3 regions of the Vibrio rubrogenes genome follow, and region 3 is predicted to be linked to each of the others. Evidence: predicted binding sites of a transcription regulator. Region 3 holds the regulator's gene; each other region holds the start of a gene.
What was found. Region 3 encodes CRP, which controls carbon source genes, mostly activating them, when cyclic AMP is high. Its sites were predicted from a motif close to TGTGANNNNNNTCACA; they were not measured.

Region 1: the regulator CRP is predicted to act here: its motif matches at 4,053-4,068, upstream of cytR (DNA-binding transcriptional regulator CytR).
Region 2: the regulator CRP is predicted to act here: its motif matches at 2,726-2,741, upstream of rppH (RNA pyrophosphohydrolase).

The regions. Positions count from the first base shown of each region.
Region 1 covers NZ_JCARSY010000034.1:20,536-26,454, reverse strand. Annotated here, with positions in the region: gene AC55NX_RS17420 (1,4-dihydroxy-2-naphthoate polyprenyltransferase) at 1-43, opposite strand, end outside; gene hslU (ATP-dependent protease ATPase subunit HslU) at 179-1,510, opposite strand; gene hslV (ATP-dependent protease subunit HslV) at 1,555-2,094, opposite strand; gene ftsN (cell division protein FtsN) at 2,237-2,785, opposite strand; gene cytR (DNA-binding transcriptional regulator CytR) at 2,893-3,897, opposite strand; gene priA (primosomal protein N') at 4,146-5,919, opposite strand, start outside.
Region 2 covers NZ_JCARSY010000003.1:203,634-209,552, forward strand. Annotated here, with positions in the region: gene AC55NX_RS04285 (DUF1127 domain-containing protein) at 18-269, shown strand; gene AC55NX_RS04290 (NADP(H)-dependent aldo-keto reductase) at 371-1,420, opposite strand; gene mutH (DNA mismatch repair endonuclease MutH) at 1,647-2,312, opposite strand; gene rppH (RNA pyrophosphohydrolase) at 2,941-3,459, shown strand; gene ptsP (phosphoenolpyruvate--protein phosphotransferase) at 3,462-5,708, shown strand; gene AC55NX_RS04310 (sulfite exporter TauE/SafE family protein) at 5,728-5,919, shown strand, end outside.
Region 3 covers NZ_JCARSY010000007.1:119,479-125,397, reverse strand. Annotated here, with positions in the region: gene AC55NX_RS07595 (aspartate aminotransferase family protein) at 1-1,211, shown strand, start outside; gene astA (arginine N-succinyltransferase) at 1,305-2,327, shown strand; gene AC55NX_RS07585 (DUF1338 domain-containing protein) at 2,392-3,186, shown strand; gene crp (cAMP-activated global transcriptional regulator CRP) at 3,260-3,892, opposite strand; gene AC55NX_RS07575 (phosphoribulokinase) at 4,176-5,045, opposite strand; gene AC55NX_RS07570 (YheU family protein) at 5,165-5,377, opposite strand; gene AC55NX_RS07565 (hydrolase) at 5,581-5,919, opposite strand, start outside.

The DNA of each region.
Region 1 (5,919 bases), on a different contig from region 3:
TCGGTCTAGCCGCATCCATCCAAATCGAAAGAGAGTTTATCATGATTACAGCCTAGTGGACGACAAGAGCTCTAGTATACGACGAATTCATTGATAATAAAAAGCCCGCATAAAAATGCGAGCTTCTATACCCAAATCACGTGCTGGTCATACAGAGCGCATCATATGGGTTGTGTACTTACAGAATAAAGCGGCTGAGATCTTCATCGCCAACCAATTCACCGAGACGTTCTTGCACATAATCGGCATCGATGATGAACGACGAGCCGGCTTTATCGGTCGCATCGAAAGAAATTTCATCCATCAAGCGTTCCATCACGGTATGCAGACGACGAGCCCCGATATTTTCAGTGGTTTCATTCACCTGCCAGGCGGCATCCGCAATCTGCGCAATCCCCTCTTCTGTAAATTCAATAGCAACATTTTCTGTTGCCATCAACGCCTGATATTGCTCTGTCAGAGATGCTTTCGGTTCGGTCAGGATGCGTTTGAAATCATCACTGCTCAGCGCTTCCAGCTCAACTCGAATCGGTAAACGCCCTTGTAATTCAGGAATCAAATCCGACGGTTTGGCAACCTGAAAGGCCCCAGAAGCAATGAACAGAATATGATCCGTCCTGACCATACCATGTTTAGTCGATACGGTACTGCCTTCGATCAGTGGCAACAGATCGCGCTGCACCCCTTCTCGGGAAACATCCGGCCCGGAGACTTCACCACGCTTACAGATTTTGTCGATTTCATCAACAAACACAATACCGTGGTTCTCAACATTAAAGATGGCTTGTTCTTTCAGTTCATCCTGATTGACCAGTTTCGCGGCTTCTTCTTCAGTCAACGCCTTAAACGCATCTTTAATCTTCAGCTTGCGTTTCTTTTGCGTGTTCCCGGCCAGATTTTGGAACATGCCCTGTAACTGGTTGGTCATTTCTTCCATACCCGGAGGCGCCATAATTTCAACGCCCATTTGCGGCGCAGCGACATCGATTTCAATTTCTTTATCATCGAGCTGACCTTCACGTAATTTCTTACGAAATACCTGTCTGGTATGAGATGTATCTTCGGTTCGCTCTTCTTCACCCCAAGAATCACGTGGTGGCGGAATCAATACATCAAGAATGCGCTCTTCCGCTAACTCTTCAGCCCGGAACTTCACTTTTTCCATGGCTTGCTGGTGGGTCATCTTCACCGCAACATCGGTCAGATCACGGATAATGGATTCAACTTCTTTACCGACGTAACCGACCTCAGTAAATTTTGTGGCTTCAATTTTCATAAATGGCGCATTCGCCAGCTTTGCCAAACGCCGGGCAATTTCAGTTTTACCCACCCCTGTCGGGCCGATCATCAAAATATTTTTGGGCGTCACTTCGACACGCAGACTTTCTTCCAACTGCATTCGACGCCAGCGATTACGTAAAGCAATCGCGACCGCTCTTTTCGCTTTGTCCTGACCGATAATATGACGATTGAGTTCATGAACAATTTCACGAGGAGTCATTTCAGACATGCTTATTTCCTTTGTTCTGTATTGCAGACGCTATCGAATAGTTTCTATGACTCACGTTGAGGAATATCAAGTACTTCGATAGTCTGGAAATGGTTAGTGAACACACAGATGTCACCTGCAATTTGCAGCGCTTTTTCAGCAATCTCCTGAGCGTCCAGATCGGTATTTTCTAGTAAAGCCGTTGCAGCAGCCTGTGCATAATTGCCACCGGAACCAATTGCGATCAGATCATGTTCTGGCTGAACAACATCACCATTACCGGTAATAATCAGTGAAGCGGTCTCATCTGCAACGGCTAAAATCGCTTCCAAACGACGCAATGCCCGATCACTTCGCCAATCTTTGGCCAGTTCAACAGCCGCCTTCACCAGATGTCCTTGATGCATTTGCAACTTGCTTTCAAAACGCTCAAACAGTGTAAATGCATCCGCTGTACCGCCAGCAAACCCAGCCAGTATTTTATCATTGTACAGGCGGCGCACCTTGCGGGCATTTCCTTTCATCACGGTATTACCCAGAGAAACTTGACCATCTCCGGCAATAACAACTTTATTATCACGACGGACGGATACGATTGTAGTCACGAGAGGACCTCTTCCATTTTATAAAGTGTGTTAGAAAACTATATAAGGACAAGCTTGTTTGAATTCAAGTCAAAAGGCGGGATATCGTTGTTATTTCCTCCGGAATTCTGTGACCAGCTCCGGAGGATAGGGAGAAACATGTCTATTGCTTTTCTTTCCAAATCGCACATGGTTCAATCTTAGCACGCTGAAGTTTGTGCCGATCACGTTCAGCATCGCGTTTAAATTTGTAAGGACCAATTACCACGCGATACCAGCTACTATCTTCTTTCTTGCGGATTTTACTTTTAATCCCCTGAAAAGCGATGTCCAGCTTCCGTTTTTCGGCCTGAGCCATCGTTTTGTACGCGCCACACTGCATGATGTACGGAATATCCGATACTTTCAGCGCTTTCGGGGTAACCTCGATCTCACGCTGAGGTAAGATATCGACATAGTCCCACTTTTCAGTCGGTGGCGGGGGAAGTGTCTTTTGATTGTCATGCGGAGATTGCTTGACCTCGGTTTTCTGAACCACTGGCACATGATTCTCTGGTGGAGACGGCTGTATACTCAGTGTATACAAGCCATACCCAAACACAGCCACCACAATCACAGCAAGCGTACCACTCAACCAAGGGCGCTTCTTCGGAGCTTTGCGCGCAGTTTTCTTCGCTGCACTACCCCGTTTCACATAGTCTTTATTAGCCACTAAATTATGCTTACCTTACAAACAATGACTGTATGTTAAAGAAGACCATCCGGAAGCACAACTCTGAGCACAATACGCGTCGGCATTGTTGCAATTCAGGTAATGACTCATCCGCGAGGAGCAGCAACACTTTCACGAATCACCAGTTTTGTTTCCAGCAAACGAGAGCCCGCCCGGACATCGTGTCCCCGGAGCACTTCTAACATCATCAGCATCGCCTGACGGCCAATCTCATATCGAGGCTGAGAGACTGTTGTTAACGGCGGATCACAATACTGAGCAAAGTTAATATCGTCAAAACCTACCACCGATAGGTCATGAGGCACTCTGACGCCCAAGCGTTTCGCTTCTTGAATGGCACCGATAGCCATCATGTCATTGTGGCAGAAAACAGCTCCCGGCGGTTCGGATAACCCTAAAAGGTGCCGAATCGCTTTCACACCGGCTTCAAAACTGAAATCGCCTTTGTAGTGATAAGCAGGATTCATGGTAATTCCGGCACGCCTTAAAGCCTGCATGTATCCCTGATGACGGAAATGGCACAACGCAGCTGAATCGGGGCCAGCAATCTCACCAATTTTTTTATGGCCCATCTGAGTGAGATAATTCACCACTTCAAACGCAGAGGTCAGATTATCAATATGGACGGTCGGGAGTTCCAGCTCCGGCGCGTACTCACAGGCCATCACCATCGGCGGTAGATTTTTCTGCTCTGATTTACTGGCGTCAAACGGTAAATCGGTGCCAAGGAGTAGCATTCCGTCGGCTTGCTTGGTGAAGACCAGATTGACAAAAGAACTTTCTCGTTTCTTCTGTTGTCCACTATCACCAAGTAGCACTAAATAACCATGCTCGACAGCAGCATCCTCGATACCCCGAATAATTTCAGTAAAGTACGGGTCGCAAATATCGGGAACGATTGCAACAATCGTCTTTGATTCGTTACGTCTTAAATTCCGTGCCAGTGAATTCGGAGAGTATCCGGCTTCAAGCACTGCATCTTCAACCCGTTTTCTTGTCGTAGGCGACACTTTTTCGGGATTCATCAATGCCCTAGATACGGTCGCGGTTGACACTCCCGCTAGTTGAGCAACATCCTTCATCGTCGCCATACATTAAAACCCTCTTTCAAAATAGTATTTGCTATAAAACTGATTCATGCACACACTTTTGATATATCTATCAAGAGCTTGATGTATGTGCTTCCATAGTTTAAGCATTTCTTCGAATAAAGTTACGGTCTATTTAACACTTCTTACATCATAAACGAGAAATAGATCACGATACATAGGTTTTATACTGTGATAACGATACGAATCAAGTCAATGACCTTCCGACTTACCGAATAGAGATCGGGGGATTATGACAAATCATGGGGTTCAACATCGAGCGACCAACGAACTTTCCCCGCGAGTGGTAAGCGCTGAATGACAGGTTTGGCACTCATCAACAGTTTTTGCATCGTCGGACGACTCATCGTTTGCATCAATAGTTGCCAGCGATATTTCCCGGCTCGTTTTGCCATCGGTGCCGGAGATGGCCCTAAAACGGCACAGGTTGCATGATCAAACAGAGGGTGGACTTCCAAGGTCTGCTTCACCTGCCTGAGAAAATCCTCGCCAAGCTCGGCTTGATTTGATTCAGCTTTAAATAAGGTTAAATAGCTGAAAGGGGGTAATAATGCCAGTTTCCGCTCATGTAACGCGCTCATGGCAAAGTGACGGTAATCCTTTTGGAGTAAGGCTTGCAGTAAACTGTGCTCCGGGTGATGTGTCTGAAGGATGACTTCACCGGGCTGACTGGCTCGTCCGGCACGCCCTGCGACCTGAATAAATAGCTGTGCCAATCGTTCGGAAGCCCGAAAATCATGGCTGTACAAAGCACTGTCAACATCCAGCAAGCCGACCAGAGTCACCCTTGGGAAATGATGACCTTTCGCCAGCATCTGTGTCCCGATTAAAATATGATATTCTCCCCGATGGACAGCATTAAGGGCGGATTCCAGCGTGCCTTTTCTGCGGGTACTGTCCCGGTCAATCCGGATGGTACGATATTGGGGGAAGATCTGCGCCAGTTGTGTTTCCAGCTGTTCAGTACCGACACCAACCGTCGCCATCTGCGTCGAACCACAATCATGGCATTGATGTAACACCGGGCGCTGAGAACCACAGTGGTGACAGCGAAGCTCCTGTGTCACCTGATGATAGGTATAACGTGCATCACAACGCTGACAATGTGCCACCCAGCCACACTCATGACACATCAGTACCGGAGCATATCCCCGTCGGTTGAGAAATAACAAAACCTGATTCCCGACCTGTAAATGCTTTCTCATTTCAGCAATCAACGGTGCTGACAACCCGCCTTCAAGATAGAGCCCTTTGACATCCAAAACCCGATTGGTAGCCGGAACGGCATCCCCCGCCCGTTGTGTCAACGTTAAATGGTGATATTTACCACTGAGCGCATTTTGTAAAGTCTCAAGTGCAGGCGTCGCTGACCCCAAAACAATAGGAATCTGTTCAAGGCTGGCACGCATGACTGCCACATCCCGCGCATGATAACGCAAGCTATCCTGCTGTTTATATGAGGCATCATGTTCTTCATCAACAATAATGATTCCCAAATCAGCAAACGGTGTAAACAACGCCGAGCGCGTGCCGATGATCACACCGGCATGACCATCCCGGGCAGACAACCATGCATTGAGTCTTTCTGTCTCATTGAGCCCGGAATGCATGACCACCACCGGCACCATAAACCGTGAGCGAAAACGCTGAATCGTTTGTGGTGTTAAACCGATTTCAGGCACCAGAACCAGCGCTTGTTTTCCTTGCTTCAGAACCGGTGCAATCAAGTTCAAATAGACTTCCGTTTTTCCGGAGCCCGTGACGCCTTCCAATAAGTAGCAACTAAATTCACGCTGGCTGTTGATCGTCGCAATTGCAACGGACTGCTCCATATTCAGTTGCGGTTTCTCATCTTCGTCTTCCAGTAATTCAGGCCACGGCTGACGCTCTGGCTTTCGGTCAATCGCTTCAATCCATCCTTTTTCCTCAAGCGTGTTCAAAACCTGACGACTGATCTCTTCATCGAGTAATGTTTGATGGCTTTGTGTGCCGTTTTCCAATAAA
Region 2 (5,919 bases), on a different contig from region 3:
CTCAAGGAGATACTGCTATGCGTCATTCATTTTATTTATCACTTGCAGCATGGCTCGTTCGAGCCGATTTACGTCGTGAAGAACGGGTATGGAGAGCAAAAGTACGTCGGAGTGCTTACGATATTCCGTGGGATAATCCTTATCTATTGCGTGATATCGGTCTGGAAGCAGATGGTCGCCTGATTGGTCGTTCAATCAATGAAGAGCAGCGTGTGACTCGTCGTATGCATCTGCTCAGGCAGTTTATATCATTGCGAATACCGACATAACTAAAACAGGCCAAAAGGGCGTTTCAATCCTTTTGGCCTGCGACTCACTTAGCCCTGGAATAGCTTTCGATGAAGCTTAGGGCTGTCAAGATCAGTAAACATTACGGACAAGGGTTGGAGTAGGTCGTGGCAATATCATTGATTTTGCCAATGAGCTCATCCGACAATGTGATATCAATACTATCAATGTTACTTTTTAATTGGGCTAACGTCGTCGCACCGATGATGTTAGAACCGACAAAAGAGCGCTGGTTCACGAAAGCCAGCGCCATTTGCGCCGGATCGAGTTGATAATCCCGGGCCAGTTGAACATAAGCTTCGGTTGCTTTGATTCCCTGAGGTGTGAAGTAGCGTTTAAAACGTTCGAAACGTGTACAGCGTGCTCCTTCCGGTTTGGCACCATCGAGATATTTCCCGCTGAGAATGCCAAATGCAAGTGGGGAGTAAGCCAGTAGTTTCACCCCTTCAAAATGACTGATTTCTGAAAGGCCGATCTCAAAGCTACGATTCAGCAGATTATATGGATTCTGAATCGTGACAATACGAGGTAAATCATGTTTTTCGGCTAATCGGAGATAGGTCATCACGCCCCAAGGTGTTTCGTTGGAAACACCGATATAGCGAATCTTTCCAGCCCGAACGAGATCGGTCATGGCTTCAAGTGTTTCAATCAGTGTCACTTCTTCTTTTTCAGGCAGTTCGGGATAGTTGAGTGTGCCGAAACAGTTGGTCTGGCGCTGTGGCCAATGGAGTTGGTACAAATCGATATAATCGGTTTTTAACCGCGCGAGACTATCGTCAATGGCTTGATGAATATTACGGTGATCCAGTGCCATATTTTCCCGGATCTGAAGTGGGTTTCTTGGTCCCGCGTTTACAGGACCGGCAACTTTGGTTGCCAGTACGATCTTTTCTCTTTTGCCTGATTTTTCAAGCCAGTGGCCGATAAATTCTTCTGTTTTTCCCTGCGTTTCCGGAGAAGGAGGGATCGGATAGACTTCTGCCGTATCGATAAAATTCACGCCTCGTTCGAGGGCGTAGTCAAGTTGGCTGCAAGCATCATCACATGTATTTTGTTGACCGAAGGTCATGGTACCAAGGCAGATTTTACTGACTTCTAATGTTGAGTGAGGCAGCTTTGTATAATGCATATGACTTCCTTTCTTGTTAGAGAACCAATTATCCAGCGGATCCGACTGCATATCTTCATTAGGTTTGAGCGTGGGTATATATGCTTCCCCTTTCACTATAAGCGAAGTACCTACTGAAAAGGAAATAGAAATTGATGGTGAAGGAGCGATGACAAATGATTGCTCCGCACTGAATGTATCAAGCTAGAACGGTGTTGGTACGGGGGCGTTATGAGTGATGCCGTGTTTATATAAAGTGATGCGCGAGGATCTGCGCGGTAAATTGAGTCCGCAGATAAAAACCCCGAGGACGTGTACGGATTATTTTCCCGTGATAACCATAAGCTTCTGTTTGAACTCGACCATTGGCTGCTTTGGGACGCAATTGCAAGATCTCACCGTGTCTGGCGGTTACTTGCTCGATCTGACCTAACACAATGAACTCCATGAGCTCTTCCCAGTCATTTTTGAGTTGTGCCTCTTGCTCCGGTGAAGGGCTCCATAACAGAGGTGTCCCGACTTTTCTGTCCGAAACGGGGATATCTCTTTCTCCTTCAACGGGGATCCAGAGGACTCGCGACAGTTTGTTTCTGACATGACTGTTTTCCCACGTCAAACCATGAACGCCCGTTAATGGCGCCACGGAGACAAATGTGGTTTCGAGTGGCTTGCCCGCATAGCTGATAGGAATACTTTTCAGCTCAATTCCCAGTTTTTCAAAATCCTGTTGCGGTTTGCTTCCGGCGGTTGCACCCAAGTGCCATTCGAGAAGTTGTCCGACCCAGCCTTTATCTTTTTTCAGATCCAAAGGGACTTTCATCCGGGCAATCTCCGCAAGTTCAGTAAAACTGAATCCGGCTATTTCCCAAGCTCTTTCAAGTAATTCACTTTCTGTTTTTGGTTCTGGTCTCATAAGATCTTTCGGATATTAGTGGTAGAAGAGCAACAGTTTAGGATGTAATGAGCACTAGTTTAACAGATGAAATGAGAGGCCGTCATGGTTTGTCTGAAAGAGCGGAACCTTGATGATTTCCTCAGCTTATCCACAGGATAGTTGTATCTGACGATGCATCGCGTCATGATATGGATGGATATACAGGCTTTATTCTGTGGTTTGTGTTACTTTTTCAGCGAAATCGCGGTTGTTGTGTGGATAAAAATGGTGATGGTTGATCTTTGTTCAATGTGACAATGAGATTGATCCTTGTGAATCAAATTGGGATCGTAAGCGTTATAATTGTTTATTTAATCTATTGATAAATAACAATTAGTTGAACTGGTTTACTTGCTGCTGAAAGGTTTGTTGCGAGAAGAGAATCAAAAAATTGTGAGTAATCTATCACTTTTTCACATAGTTACTCACAGAAAAGGTGAATAAGATCAGCTAAATTTGTCATCTTGTGTTAATAAGTTACTTGTCTGAGGTGGTATACCCAATTTTGTCCATTGAGTATTTTTGTTTTTATTGTCAATGGATATTTGCTACATCTGGGGATCTATGAAAAAATCAGGAGAAGTTAAATTTTATTAGAGGTTTGCCAGTGATAGATGGCGATGGTTATCGGCTGAATGTCGGTATTGTAATCTGCAACAACCATGGTCAGGTATTCTGGGCGAAACGATACGGACAACACTCTTGGCAGTTCCCTCAGGGCGGCATTGATCATGGTGAAACGCCAGAGCAAGCAATGTTCAGAGAGTTATACGAAGAGGTTGGTTTAACAAAAACGGATGTGAAGGTCATTAGTTCCAGTCGTCATTGGTTGAAGTATAAACTTCCCAAACGATTGGTGCGCTGGGATTCTCAACCGGTCTGTATTGGACAAAAACAGAAATGGTTTCTTCTGCGTTTAGAGTGTCATGAGTCTAAAATCAACATGCAGCGTGGAGTAACCCCTGAATTTGATGGTTGGCGTTGGGTGAGTTATTGGTATCCGGTAAGGCAGGTTGTTTCATTTAAACGCGATGTTTATCGGCGAGCAATGAAAGAGTTTGCCTCGATCGCGATGCCATTTAAAGCACGGAAAGTAAAAAGCAAACGGAAAGGAAAAAGAGGATAAACATGCTCTCTCAGCTTCGGGACATCATGGAACAGGTTTCAAAAGTTGAAGATGTTCATCAGGCCTTTGATATTCTGGTGAAAAAAACCTGTGAGGCCATGAATACCGAATGCTGCACAATTTATCTCGCCAATGAAGAAAAACTACGCCTTGAACTGATTGCGACTCAAGGATTGAAATTTAAAGGCAATAAAATTCATATCGGTTTTGATGAGGGCTTGGTTGGGTTAGTCAAACGTTCAGCTGAACCGATCAATCTGGCCGAAGCCTCCAAACACCCAAATTTCAAATATTTCAAACAACTCGGTGAAGAAGTGTACCAAAGCTTTCTAGGTGCACCGATTATTTACCGTAAACAAGTGCTGGGTGTGTTGGTTATCCAGCAACGTTCTCCCCGTCTGTTTAGTGAAATCGAAGAATCGTTTATTGTGACACTCTCGGCCCAGTTGGCCGTTCTGGTTGCACATGCGCAGTCTCAGGGGTTATGGTCACTTGCAAAGCAACAGTCGGTTGTGCGCGGTATTGGGGTATCTCCGGGGGTTGCGATTGGTGAGTTCTGGTGGGATAACTCTCAGCCGGAGCTAGAAAATGTTTTGCCGGCATCGACGCTTGACGTTAAGAAAGAACAGGAATGGTTATCCAGAGCAGTTGAAAAGGCACTGAGTGATTTTCGGCGAATGCGTAAGAAGCTGGATGGCGACATTCACAAAGAAACGCTGGCTATTTTCGATTTATTTACCCACTTACTCAATGATCCAATGTTACGTAAGGATCTGAAAGAACAGATCCTGAAAGGTGATCGAGCGGATTGGGCCTTGCGTCAGGTGGTTGAAGCATATGTCGAACGCTTTTCCCAAATGTCGGATGTTTACCTGCGAGAAAGAGCCCAGGACATCAGAGAGCTCGGGCAGCGAATGCTGTACTTTTTGTACAACAGTGAACTGGAAGAATTGGTTCTGGAAAAGCCGATCATTCTTGTCGTCAGAGAGTTAACCGCTTCAATTCTGGCCAGTATTCCCAAAGATAAACTTTTGGCTGTTGTCTCGTTCGAAGGCGCTGCCAACTCCCATGCCGCAATTCTATCCCGAGCCTTGGGGATCCCTGCCATCATGGGGGTTTCGTTAAATTTCAAAGAAATTAATAGTCAATTAGCTATTGTCGATGGTTACAGTGGCTTCATTCATATTTCACCGGATTCCGAAGTTCTGGCCGAATACCAAGAGCTGATGGAAGAAGAAGGTGAACTATCGGAAATGGTTAATCAAAGCCTTGCCGAGAAAGCGATCACGCGCGATGGGTATCCGGTCAATATCTTGCTGAATGCAGGCCTGAATACCGAGAACAATACTGCAGTCAATCAAGGGGTGGATGGTGTCGGTTTGTACCGGACTGAAATCTCGTTCTTATTACAGAACCGTTTTCCTTCTGAAGAAGAGCAAATCCAACTTTATCGTCAAATACTATGTGCGCATCCCGATAAAATGGTTGTGATGAGAACATTAGATATCGGTGGTGATAAGCCTTTACCTTATCTACCAATAGAAGAAGATAATCCATTTCTCGGCTGGCGAGGTATCCGTTTCACGCTTGATCATCCGGATATTTTTCTGATTCAGCTCCGGGCAATGCTCAAAGCCAGTATCGAGACGGGGAATTTGGGCATTCTGTTACCGATGATTTCCGGAATGAGAGAACTTGATGATGCGCTTACTTTTATTGATCAAGCATTTACTGAAGTCTCGGCTGTGGATAAACGGGTGAAAAAGCCTTCAATCGGGATTATGCTCGAAGTGCCATCCATGATTTACCTTTTACCCCGAATGGCCGACCGGGTTGACTTTATCTCGGTTGGAACAAACGATCTGACGCAATATTTATTAGCAGTTGATCGGAACAATGCCCGAGTTGCCGATGTCTATGAATCCATGCATCCGTCAGTTTTGATGGCGTTAAAACATATTTCTGATGTCTGTTGTCAGCATCAGATTCATGTCTGTGTGTGTGGCGAACTTGCCGGAGACCCGATAGGGGCGTTGCTTCTGATTGGGATGGGATATCAGACATTGAGTATGAATACGGCGAATGTCGCGAAAGTGAAATACCTCATCCGTCATTCAGAAATAAAAACGCTGAAAAAACTTGCCTCGCAAGCGCTGATGCAAACTTATGGTCATGATATTTATAGTATGATGCGAACTTATTTTGAAGAGTTCGGTTTTGCCGGTTTTATCCGAGCCGGTAAACATTAAGTTAACCTGAGGAATGAGCGTGACCATCACTTTTGTCTTGCTGTTAATCGTGTTAGGTGCTTTTGTCGGCGTTATGGCCGGGTTGTTAGGCATTGGCGGTGGCTTAATTATTGTTCCGGCCCTGTTACTTTTATTTCCCCATATTGGCGTTACACCTGATATCGCGATGCAAGTGGCTTTGGCAACCTCTCTCGCCTGTATCATTCTGACT
Region 3 (5,919 bases):
TGGCTACACAGAATAATGTTGTTCGGGCACAGTTTGATGAGGTTATGGTGCCTTGTTACAGTCCGATGGAAGTGATTCCGGTGAAGGGAAAAGGGTCTCGGTTGTGGGATCAAGCAGATAAAGAATACGTCGATTTTGCCGGTGGTATCGCAGTCAGTTGTCTGGGGCACTGCCACCCAGCCATGGTTGAAGCATTGACTGAGCAAGCGCAGAAGCTTTGGCACCTGAGTAATGTAATGACCAATGAACCGGCATTGCGCCTGGCAAAAAAACTGACGGAACTGAGTTTTGCCGAGAAAGTTTTTTTTGCCAATTCAGGCGCTGAAGCGAATGAAGCAGCATTGAAGTTGGCTCGGCGGTGGGCAGTAGATAATTATGGTCCGGAAAAGTCGGAAATTATTGCTTTTAAACAGGGATTCCATGGCCGGACATTTTTTACGGTGACTGTTGGTGGGCAATCGACTTATTCCGATGGCTTTGGCCCGAAACCGTCCGATGTGGTTCATCTGCCTTATAATGATCTGGCTGCATTCAAAGCCCAGATATCAGATCAGACATGTGCCGTGATGATGGAGCCACTGCAAGGTGAAGGTGGGATTATTTCTCCGACAGCAGAATTTATTCAGGCGGTCAGAGCGCTGTGTGATGAACACAATGCATTATTAATTTTTGATGAAGTTCAGACCGGTAATGGCCGGACTGGTGATTTCTATGCATATCAGGGTATTGGGGTCACACCAGATATTCTCAGTACTGCAAAATCGCTGGGGGGCGGGTTCCCGATCGGTGCGATGTTAACGACGACGGCAATTGCATCTCACTTTAAGGTTGGGGTGCATGGCTCGACGTATGGTGGCAATCCACTTGCCTGTGCGGTTGCTGAAGCGGTGGTCAATATAACCTCTCAACCTCAGGTGCTTGAAGGCGTTAAAGAAAAAGAGCTGCTGTTCCGGGATGGATTAGAACGGATTAATGCCAAATACCCGATATTCAGTGAGATTCGTGGCAAAGGTTTATTGCTCGGTGCGGTACTGACTGAAGCTTGGCACGGAAGAGCGCGTGACATACTACAGGCAGCCGGTAAAGCGGGCGTGCTTGTTTTGGTCGCCGGGCCGAATGTGGTGCGCTTCACGCCGTCACTGGTGATTGAGGATATCGATATTCAGGAAGGCTTGTTACGACTGGAAAAAGCCATTGCATCATTAACTTAGTTTAAATTTTAGCTCAGGTTCGCAACGATCCTGAGCTATGCTTATAGTCAGACTGGTTTCATTTCGAACTCAGGTTTTCAGGGAGAGACATCCATGCTTGTGGTTCGTCCCATTACAATGACTGACTATAATGCGCTCTATCATTGTGCGATAGAATCTGGTTATGGCTTTACATCACTGCCTGTCAATGAGGCGCTGTTATCTCATCGTATTGAACATTCAGAAGCGAGTTTTGCCAAGGCAGATGTTCAGTCACCAACCGATGAGAGTTACCTGATGGTTGGGGTCGATAGCGAAAGCGGTCGGATTGCCGGTACGACAGCAATTGGAGCCTACGTCGGCTGGGATACACCGTCTTATTCTTATCATATCAGTACCATTCTTCATTCTTCCCGTCGCTTGGGCGTCAACAAAATCGTGAAATTATTGACGCTAGGTAATAACTATACCGGTTGTTCTGAGTTGTGTACGCTCTTTCTCTTACCCGAGTTTCGTGCCGGTCTGAATGGTCGTTTGATGTCTAAATGTCGCTTTTTGATGCTGGCGGAACACCGGGAGCGCTTTGCTCAGACCATTATTGCTGAAATGAGAGGCGTCTCTGATGAACAGGGAAACTCTCCGTTCTGGCAATGGTTGCAGGAACATTTTTTCTCCATCGATTTTTCTCTGGCGGATTATTTGACGGGGTCGGGCCATAAAGGGTTCATTGCTGAACTGATGCCCAAATTACCGATCTATATCAATCTGCTCAGCCCTGAAGCCCAAGCTGTGATCGGAAAGGTACATGACAAGACCAGACCTGCTTTAAAATTATTAGAAGAAGAAGGATTCACCTGTCGTAATTATGTCGATATTTTTGATGCAGGCCCGACGGTTGAATGTGATTTACGTCATATTGAGTCGGTCAGGCACTCTGTGTCAGCGACAGTTAAAGTGGCGCAACATCACAGCCAACAAAAAGTCATACTCAGTAATACTTCATTTGAATTTTTCCGGGCGACAATCGCCGAGGTCGATTTTCACCCGGAATCTGAGACTGTGATCGTGACGCCTGAAGTGGCTCAGGCTTTGTTGATTCAGTCTGGTGATCGGGTTCGTTTTCTGGTGATTCGTTAATCTCCGAAAGCCGGAAACAGGAATGCGATGACAGCCCAAGATGATTGATAAAGAAGGAGGCGCTATGACGCCGGACTCATTATTTGCCGCATTGTGGCAAGATTATACAACCAGGCTTTGCCCATCCGCACAGCTGATCCACAAACTTCTTCAGGAAGAGGAACCGCTCAACAATGATCATATTGCGTTGCGGACGTTTAATTTGTCACCAGTCAACCTTGACGTGATAGCCGCACCCTTTGTTCGGCTGGGATATGTGTCGAAAGGGCACTATCAGTTTGAACAAAAAAAGTTAGCTGCGCAGCACTTTGAACACCCGAATCCCAAGTTACCTAAAGTCTTCATCAGTGAGTTGGAAGTTGAACGCTGTTCTGAATCTTTGCAAAAGATCGTGAGAAGTCTGATCTCTCATGTCAGGTCCGACATGGTTGCTGATACTGACTTTCTTTATGGTGGGCGTTTATGGCCGATTTCACTCGAGCAATATTATCTGTTGGCGGAAGAGAGTGAGTATGCCGCTTGGGTTGCGGCACATGGCTACGGTGCGAACCATTTTACGGTGAGTGTCAATCAGTTGGCCCGTTTTAATCAGGTCGCGGATGTGAATGCTTATCTACTCCAACATGGCTTTGTGATCAATTCATCAGGTGGTGAAGTGAAGGGCTCACCGGCGTTATTTCTGGAACAGTCATCGATCATGGCTGATCGGGTTGCGGTTGAATTTGATGAAGCGGAGTTGTTGGTTCCCGGTGGTTTCTATGAATTTGCCAAACGTTATCCGATGGCGAATGGTATTTTATATCCCGGATTTGTCGAAGCTTCGGCTGACAAAATTTTTGAAAGTACCAATGATCAGTGATGTATCATGATCAATCGTCGCAAATAAAAGAGCCATCGCGAGGATGGCTCTTTTGTTGGTTCAAGCAAAAAAATTATCTTGTACCGTAAACAACAATTGTTTTTCCGTGGGCTGAAATAAGGTTCTGCTCTTCGAGCATTTTCAAAATGCGGCCAACGGTTTCACGAGAACAACCGACAATCTGGCCGATCTCCTGGCGGGTAATCTTGATTTGCATTCCGTCCGGGTGCGTCATTGCATCGGGTTGTTTTGCCAGATTTAACAGCGTCTGTGCAATACGACCTGTCACATCCAGAAAAGCCAGATCACCGACTTTCTGGCTAGTGACTTGAAGGCGGCTTGCCATCTGTCCTGCCAGACGCATCAAAATGTCTGGATTGACCTGAATTAACTGACGGAACTTTTTGAAGGAAATTTCTGCAACTTCGCAGGGAGATTTCGCTCTGACCCAAGCTGTTCGTTCTTGACCTTCTTCGAATAAACCAAGTTCACCGATGAAGTCACCCTGATTGAGGTAAGAAAGGATCATTTCTTTCCCTTCTTCGTCCTTGATCAGAACAGCAACAGATCCCTTCACGATGTAATAAAGCGTTTCCGCTTTTTCGCCTGCATGAATCAGCGTACTCTTTGAAGGGTATTTATGTATGTGACAATGTGAAAGAAACCACTCTAATGTTGGATCGGTTTGAGGTTTACCTAGAACCATAATATCTCTCTTCCTCTGCAGGGTAGCTTGCTGCTTTCCATGTTTTCGCGAAGCTTTTGAACTGAACATGTTCAAACTGAACATGTCTCGGAACTAAACACTTAGCATAAAAGCACTTGAGAAAGCCTGCAAGTTGTCTTCTGTTTCGGTATCAAATAGTATCCTTTTTCTTACATAATTTCTTGACTTTAATCGTGTCATGACCGTGATTTAGTACGCAAAAATGTGCGCATCGTCACGGTATAGGAACTAAAAGAGCCCGATTCGTGCCAGTGAATCGTAATTAGCCAATTTTTCCGGTTTCTATCAACTGCTGAAGAATAGGACGGACAATCAACTCCATGGCAAAACTCATTTTCCCACCGGGCACGACAATCGTGTTATGACATGACATAAATGAGCCATCAATCATTGCCAACAGGTAAGGGAAATCGACTTTTTTGATGCCTAGCAAGCGGATGACCACAAAACTTTCATCCAGACTCGGAATCCCTTTTGCACTCAGTGGATTGGATGTATCCACTGTCGGAACCCGCTGAAAGTTAATATGTGTCCGAGAAAATTGGGGCGTAATGTAATTTAAGTAATCATCCATGGAGCGAACGATCGAATCCATCACTGCTTCTCGGGAATGCCCTCTGTCCCGGGTGTCCCGGACATACTTTTGAATCCACTCCAGATTGACGATCGGCACCATGCCAATGAGAAAATCAACATGTTGGGAGACATTGGTTTCGCCATCGACCACCCCCCCATGAAGCCCTTCATAAAAAAGGACATTGGTATCATTGGGGAGATCTTGCCATGGCGTAAATGTTCCCGGCATCTGGTTATAGGGAACTGCTTCATCAAATGTATGCAGATAACGGCGAATTTTTCCCGTTCCGGTGCGGCCATATTCCCGGAAAAACTCTTCCAATGCCGGAAAATCGTTTGCTTGAGGACCGAAATAGCTGATATGGCGTCCTTGCTCTCTGGCCTTACGGATTTCGACATCCATCTCCGGTCTGGTGAAACGGTGAAAACTATCACCTTCAACCCAAGCCGGCTTGATTCGCATCATATTAAACATTTTGCGAAAAGCTTCGGAAGTCGTTGTTGTACCGGCACCCGAAGAGCCGGTTACTGCAATAATGGGATGTTTTGCTGACATGACATACCTTGTCTTATCATTCCTTGTCGTGCACTCAATGAACCGATCTCCCGAAGAAAACCGAGAAATCGATTTCACTATATCATGGAAATTGGTGCTGTCATCGGACAATTCATAAATTAACGATATCTGTTTTGTTGAATATCTACGGACTCGTGAAGTTCGGAATAGACGATCACCGCTTCTCCGGATTGAATCTGTTGTTTGACCTGAGCGACTTTCTCTTCAAGAGAAATTTCTTGCTCGCCGTAGTCGGTTCCTTCTCGGAGGATAAACTCCCTGATCAGATTATCGAGCGTATCCGGTTCGAGCGTTTGCCAAGGAATAATCATAATGATGACCTTCTATACGATCACTCTGGGATGAATGAATAGCGTGTATCTTAACGGATTTTACATGATGTTGCGCAATAATCATGATTTTACACGCAAATATAGATGATGCTTGAGGCGTGACTTTGGAAGAGTAGGAGAACACTCATCAGTTCGGTGAGCGTTCTCGGTAGTCGTTGGTGACGATACTGAGGGGATGGTATTCAATACTTAGGTGATTGTGCCCGATAATAGTGGGGCAGAGCTTCTTCCAACCAGAAGCGTGGTTTGGCAACGGTGCCACTCAGAAAGCCGACATGCCCACCATGTGTCATGAGTTGATAATCGATCATCTGGGGCAGCGGTGCCGTCGGAATAACTGCATCAGTCATAAAGGGATCGTCTTGTGCGTGTACAATGAGTGTCGGCAGACGAATTTGTCCCAGTTTAGAGATTGCCGAACAGCGTTGATAGTAGTCTTGGGCGTTTTCAAATCCATGCAGGGGGGCGGTGATCAAATCATCGAATTCTTGTAATGTTTTCAACTGTCGAATTAAGGACTG